Regions from separate parts of the Xanthobacter pollutisoli genome, predicted to be linked through region 2. Evidence: riboswitches for the same ligand, from Rfam matches in the RefSeq annotation. Region 2 holds a riboswitch; the other holds the start of a gene.
What was found. Region 2 has a riboswitch for cobalamin ahead of ABLE93_RS20990 (DUF1636 family protein). Riboswitches for the same ligand answer to the same signal wherever they lie in the genome.
Positions count from the first base shown of each region.

Region 1: it holds a riboswitch for cobalamin, as region 2 does, so the genes downstream of both, ABLE93_RS07230 (energy-coupling factor ABC transporter permease) here and ABLE93_RS20990 (DUF1636 family protein) in region 2, are expected to answer to the same signal.

Region 1 is NZ_JBDZDP010000002.1:392,259-395,654, reverse strand. It holds gene ABLE93_RS07235 (aldo/keto reductase) at 1-666, opposite strand, end outside; gene ABLE93_RS07230 (energy-coupling factor ABC transporter permease) at 806-1,483, opposite strand; cobalamin riboswitch at 1,523-1,738, opposite strand; gene ABLE93_RS07225 (histidine phosphatase family protein) at 1,798-2,364, opposite strand; gene ABLE93_RS07220 (CbtB domain-containing protein) at 2,594-2,803, shown strand; gene ABLE93_RS07215 (CbtA family protein) at 2,812-3,396, shown strand, end outside.
Region 2 is NZ_JBDZDP010000015.1:31,630-35,025, forward strand. It holds partial or broken gene ABLE93_RS20985 (allophanate hydrolase-related protein) at 1-268, shown strand, start outside; cobalamin riboswitch at 1,058-1,265, shown strand; gene ABLE93_RS20990 (DUF1636 family protein) at 1,377-1,829, shown strand; gene cobW (cobalamin biosynthesis protein CobW) at 1,826-2,860, shown strand; gene cobN (cobaltochelatase subunit CobN) at 2,873-3,396, shown strand, end outside.

The DNA.
Region 1 (3,396 bases), on a different contig from region 2:
GAGGGCCACCTGGAACGGGTCCGCCTGGTGCTTCTTCGCCACCGTGCCGAGGGCGCCGCCGCGCGGCAGGCGGGCCTGCTCGATGGGGCTGTAGGCCATCACCGGGATGCCGGCGGACGCGAGCGCCGGGAAGAGGTCGAATTCCGGGCCGCGGCGGCTCGGATTGTACAGCACCTGGTTGGTGGCACAGGCGGCGCCGCCGGGCACCTCCATCAGCTCGGCCATGTCGTCGGTGTCGAGATTGCTGACGCCCCACAGCCGGATCTTGCCCGCCTGCTGGAGCGCCTCGAAGCCGGCGACGGTCTCCGACAACGGGTGGTTGCCCCGCCAGTGCAGCAGATAGAGGTCGATGCGGTCGGTGCCGAGCCGCTTCAGGCTGCGCTCGCAGGCCGCCGCGACGCCGGCGCGGCTGGCGTTGTGCGGATAGACCTTGCTGACGAGGAAGACCTCGTCGCGCCGCCCGGCGATGGCCTCCGCCACCACTTCCTCGGCGCCGCCATCGGCATACATCTCGGCGGTGTCGATGAGGGTGAGGCCGAGGTCGATGCCGCGCCGCAGCGCCGCCACCTCGCCGGCACGCGCCGTGGAGCGCTCGCCCATGTACCAGGTGCCCTGCCCCAGCGCCGGCACCTTCTCCCCGTTCGGGAGCGCGACCATCCGCGTCATGACCCTTCCCCGCCATTTCCGCCGCGACCATAGCCGACGCTGGCGCAACGTCCAGAGCGCGGCCTGCGACGCAAAACGCCGGCGGGATCGCCGCCAGCGTCGCACGTCTTGGAAGATGCGCCCGCGGGGGGGCGGGTGGTCACGCCCCGTGGTAGAGGCGCGGCTCCAGCAGGCGGCTGCCCGAGAGGCCGTGCAGCGCCTTGGCGGCGCCGAGCACCGCGAGGTCCACCAGCGGCTCCAGCAGGATCACCAGCAGATAGGCGCCGCCGAAGCTTGCCACCGCGACGATGTTGTCCACCGCGAAGCCCTGGCCGTAGAGCGCCCAGAACGCCACCCAGCCCACGATGCCGGCCTGGTAGGTGGTGGAGAGCGCCAGCGCCTGGCGGTACTTGAGCTCCACATAGGGGGTGCCCGGCGCGATCATCCGCTTGGCCACCAGCGAGAGGCCGAACAGCGGCACCAGCAGGGTGGTGACGTTCATGCCGTACTGCGGCAGGTCGAACGGCGCCAAGAACAGGCCCTGGACGAGGAGGCCCAGAGCCAGCCCGATGGCCGCCGGCGCCGCGCCGAGGATGAGGAACAGGGTCGAGCCGAGGATCAGGTGGACCTCGGAGACGCCCACGGGATAGTGCGGCAGCACCTCGAAGAAGGAGAAGACCAGCGCCGTCGCCGCCACGGTGCGCGCCGCCAGCGAGACCATGCCGCGCTCGCGTGCCGCCTCATAGGCGAGCTTGAGGGCAAAGCCGCCGGCGCCGGCGGCCGTCACGTAGCTGAGCCAGATCTTGCTGGTGTCCACCAATCCCGGTTCGATATGCATTCCAAAGCTCCATCGCCGTCTCACCCGACGGCTCAAGGGGGTCACGCCGTGCACGCGGCCGGTCTCCTGACTCGCGGGTCAAGGCTCCCCTCCGCCTTCCCGGCGCGGGCCGAAGCCGGTGCCAGTGACAAAATGGAGGCTCGCTCGCCGCTTACAGTCGCGGGGGCGGTCGGGGCTTCGAGCGCAAGGCTCCACCCCGTTCCCGTTTCACTCAGGCCGCACTGCGACCGGAGCACCGTGTGCAGGTGCAGCAGGCGCCCAAGTCCCGCCGCTGTCAAGAACACGCGCCCCCTGCCCTGCATCCGCCCGCGCTGTTAGTCCCCGAGCGGGAGATTGAGGCTGCGCACCGCCCAGCGCCGCCCGTCGTGCCGCAGGTCGGCGAGACTGAGGGGCTCCACGTCGAGGCGGAAGAAGGCATCGGCCGGGGCGCCGAGCGCGTGGAGGACGGCCGCCCGGATGACGGCGGCGTGGGTGACGCAGAGCATGTGCCCGCGTCCGTCCGCCTGGTGGTCCAGCCACGCCGCCACCCGCGCCTGGAGCGCGGCGCGCGATTCTCCGCCATGGGACGCGGCTGCCGGATCCGCCAGCCAGGCGGCGGCCGCTTCCGGCTCGGCTTCATGGATGTCCGCAAGCGGCCGGCCGGTCCAGCGTCCGAGATCGAGGTCGGCGAGCGCCGGCTCGGCGTCCGCCGCAATCCCGAGCGCTTCGGCGGTCTGGCGGGCACGCAGCGCGGGGCTGGCGCGGTAATGCTCCGCCCGCGGCAGGCGCGTGCGCAGGGCCGCGACCGCGGCGCGGAGCGATGCCTGAAGGGGCGCGTCATCCGCAAAGGCGGGCGGCCTGGCGGGGGCCATGGCGTGGCAGAGCAGGGTCAGGCGAAGCACGTTCAGGGTCCATCCGGCGGCAAAATGGTGCGGCTTCGTTGACACATGCCGGACCGAAGGCCTAGCTTCCTTGCGTCGTTCGCGGATTGGAAGCCGGTGGAAATCCGGCACGGTCGCGCCACTGTAACCGATACCCCTCTTGCCGTCGCAGAATGGGGGTGCCGGAAGTCAGACCTGAGCCGGGACGATCCAGTTCATCCAGTGGGACGCGACATCCCGGGGAGTGCATATGTCCGACATCGTTCTGAAGCCCATCGCCGCACCGACGCCAATCCCGGTGGGGCAGATTCTTCCGTGGGCGGTCTTCGCCGGCCTCATGCTCCTCCTGGTGCTCTATTTCGTGGGCGCCGAAGAGGGAGCCACCGCCCTGATCTCGGGCTCCTACGTGCACGAATTCGTCCACGACGGGCGCCACCTTCTCGGCTTTCCCTGCCACTGAGGTGCGCCATGGTCGGACATCTTCTGCTCCGCGGCATGATCGTCGGTGCCGTGGCGGGGCTTCTCGCGTTCGGATTCGCGCGGCTCTACGGCGAGCCAGCGGTGGCGCACGCCATCGCCCTTGAGGAGGCCGCCAGCGCGGCCAATGGCGCGGCCGCCGAGGCCGAGCCCGAACTCGTCAGCCGCGAGGTCCAGGCGGGCCTCGGCCTGTTCACCGGCATCGTCACCTTCGGCACCGCGCTGGGCGGTCTGTTCGCGCTGGCCTTCGCCTTCTCCTACGGCCGCCTGACCACCCTCGGCCCGCGCGGGACCGCGGCGCTGCTCGCGCTTGGCGGGTTCGTGGCCCTGGTACTGGTGCCGGGGCTGAAATATCCCCCCAACCCACCTGCCGTGGGCGATCCCGAGACCATCGGCTACCGCACCGAGCTGTTCTTCGTGATGCTCGTGCTCTCGCTCGCCGCTATGGCGTTCGCGACGCAGCTGGCGCGCCGCACCTGGGACCGGCTTGGGCCATGGAACGCCGCTCTCCTCGGCGTCGGCGCCTACGGGGTTTTGGTGGCGCTCATCCAGTTTGGGCTGCCCGCCATCAATGAG
Region 2 (3,396 bases):
CGCAGGGACCGCGCCGCAAAAGCCCGGCGTGGTGCGCGCGCCCGGCTTTGCCGGCCCGGGGCTCGAGGTGGAGGTCTGGGCGCTCGACCCCGCCGCCTTCGGCCGCTTCGTCGCCCGCATCCCGGCGCCCCTGGGCATCGGCAAGCTCAAGCTCGACGACGGCAGCGAGGTGCCCGGCTTCCTGTGCGAGGCCCATGCGGTGGCGGCGGCCGAGGAGATCACCGCCCTCGGCAGCTGGCGCGCCTATGTGGCGGGCCAGCGGAGCTAGACCGGCCCTCGTCATCGTCCATCGGACCGACCGGGGCGGGAGGATCTGGCGGAACCCATTCCGTCCCGCCGTCGTCCTCCGGCGTGACCGGACGGCCCATGGTCCGGCCACGCACCGCGCCAGGCGGAGGGATGGATGCTCCGGTCAAGCCGGAGCATGACGGCTTTGGGGGGCGACACGGATGGACAGCATCGCGACGGCTCCCCCACGCCGTCCAATGAACCGTCTTGGGCAGTTCCCGCTCCCCCGCACCCCGAAATGCACCACCGTCGCCCTCCGGTGACCGGAGGGCCCATGGTCCGGCCACGCACCGCGCCAGGCGGAGGGATGGATGCTCCGGTCAAGCCGGGGCATGACGGCTTTGGGGAGTCTGAGAGCTGCCCACGCCGAGAAGAACCACCTTGGGCAGTTCCGCTCCCCCGCTCCCCCGCACCCCGAATGCACCACCGTCGCCCTCCGGCTTGACCGGAGGGCCCATGGCCCGGCCGCGCACCACGCCGGGCGGAGAAATGGATGCTCCGGTCAAGCCGGAGCACGACGGGGTGGGGGAGTTCGAGGGCTGCCCGACGCCGGGAAGAACCGCCTTGGGCAATTCCCGCTCCCCCGCACCCCGAAATGCACCACCGTCGCCCTCCGGCTTGACCGGAGGGCCCATGGCCCGGCCGCGCACCGCCGGGCGGAGAAATGCATGCTCCGGTCAAGCCGGAGCATGACGGGGTTACGGAATAAGCAGCGCCGCGCCAAGCGAAGGCAAGAGCCGCCCCATTTGACAATCCCGCCCGCCCTGCCTTTAGTGGCGGGGTCGAAGGTCCCGTGTTCCCACACGGGCGTAAAAGGGAATGCGGTGCGGGAAAGGAGCTTGCTCCAAACCCAATGCCGCGGCTGCCCCCGCAACTGTCGGCGGTGAGCCCCTGCCAGACGCCACTGGAGTAATCCGGGAAGGCGGCAGGGGCGCGGAACCGCGAGCCAGGAGACCTGCCTTCGACGAGGTCCGCGCCGGGCGGGGTGCTCCGGTTCTGCGTCCCTTTCAAGCCCGCGTCAGCGGGCGCCCGCGCGCACCCGCAGGTCTGATCCGGTGGAGCGAGGCGACAGTCCCGACACGAACGACATGGACGCCCAGCGGCTGATCCCGGCGCCGGACGAGGCTGCGCCGTTCGCCGCCGTGGCTCCGGCGACGCCCACCGTCACCCTCTTCGTCTGCACCACCTGTCGCGCCGCCGATGTGCCGCCGGCGGACGCGGCCGAGTCGCTCACCCCCGACGGGATCGCGCTGCTGGACGCCGTCCGCGCCCTCGCCCTGCCGGAGACTGTCGCCGCCACCGGCGTGCGCTGCCTCGGCAATTGCAAGCGCTCGCTCTCCGCCGCTCTGGTGCGGCGCGACGGCTGGACCTACGTGTTCGGCGGGCTTTCCGCCGCCGGCGCGGCAGACATCGTGGAGGGCGCGCGGCTGCTGGCGGAAAGCACCGACGGCCTCATGCCGTGGCGCGGCCGCCCCGAAATCCTGAAGCGCGGCATGGTCGCCCGCATCCCGCCCCTTTCTTTGCCCGAGGACATCCGATGACCGCGCTCGCCCGCGTGCCCTGCACCATCGTCACCGGCTTCCTCGGGGCCGGGAAGACCACCCTCATCCGTCACATGCTGGAGAATGCCGGCGGGCGGCGCCTCGCGGTGATCGTCAACGAGTTCGGCGACGTGGGTATCGACGGCGAGATCCTGAAGGGCTGCGGCATAGAAAGCTGCGACGCGGGCGCCATCGTGGAGCTCGCCAACGGCTGCCTGTGCTGCACGGTGGCGGACGATTTCGTGCCGGCGCTGGACCAGATCCTCGCCCGCAGCCCGCGGGTGGACCACATCCTCATCGAGACCTCGGGCCTCGCCTTGCCGAAGCCCCTGGTGCAGGCCTTCCAGTGGCCGGCCATCAAGGGCCGGGTGACGGTGGATGGCGTGGTGGCGGTGGTGGACGGCCCGGCGCTGGCGGAAGGCCGCGTCGCGCCCGATCTCGCTGCGCTCGACGCCCAGCGCGCGGGCGATGCGAGCCTCGACCACGACGACCCGGTGGAAGAAGTGTTCGAGGACCAGATCGCCTGCGCCGACCTCGTCATCCTCTCCAAGAGCGACCTTCTCGACGACGTCGGTTTCGCTGCGGCCGAGACGGCCGTGGCCGGCGCCCTGCCCCGTGCGGTGAAGCTGGTGCGGGCGAGCGGCGGACGGGTCGATCCCGCCGTCATGCTCGGCCTCGGCATGGGCGCGGAGGATGCCATCGACGCCCGCCGCACCCATCACGACGACGAGGAAGACCACGACCACGACGAGTTCGAGAGCATCGTGCTGCCCCTGCCGGAAATCGCCGATGCCGCCGGCCTCGCCGCGCGGGTCGAGGCAGCGGCCGGCACGAAGGACGTGCTCCGGGTCAAGGGGTTCGCCGCCGTGGCCGGAAAGCCCATGCGCCTTCTGGTGCAGGGGGTCGGCCCGCGGGTGTCGCACCATTTCGACCGGCCGTGGGGCGCGGGGGAGGACCGGCGCGGCGCGCTGGTGGTCATCGGGCTCAAGGGCTTCGACCGCGCCGCGGTGGAGCGGGCGATCCTGGGCTGAGGCCGGCGCACCATGCACATCCTCGCCACCACATCGACGACGCTGGAGGATCTGGCCGAGCCGGTCGATCTTGCCCAGCCGCCCGGCGACATGGTGGCCCTGTCCTTCACCGACAGCGACCTCATCGCCCTGTCCGCGGCCTGGCGGGCGCGGCGGACTGATCTGCCGAGCCTGCGCCTCGCGCGGCTGAAGGACCTGCGCCATCCCATGTCGGTGGACCTGTGGGTGGAGAAGGTGGCCTCCCGCGCCAAGGTGGTGCTGGTGCGCCAGCTCGGCGGCCTCGACTGGTGGCGCTACGGCGCCGAGCAGCTGGCCGCCACCGCGCGGGCGCGCGGCATCGCCCTCGCTTTGCTGCCGGGGGAGGACCAGGACGACCCGCGCCTCGCCGCCCTCTCTACCCTGCCGGAGGTGGAGCTGTCCCGCTGGCTTGCCTATTTCCGCGCCGGCGGGCCGGACAACATGGCGGCGCTGCTCTCCGCCATGGCCGAGCAAGCGGGGCGGCCCGCCGCCGTGCCCGCCGCGGCCCCGGCGCCGGT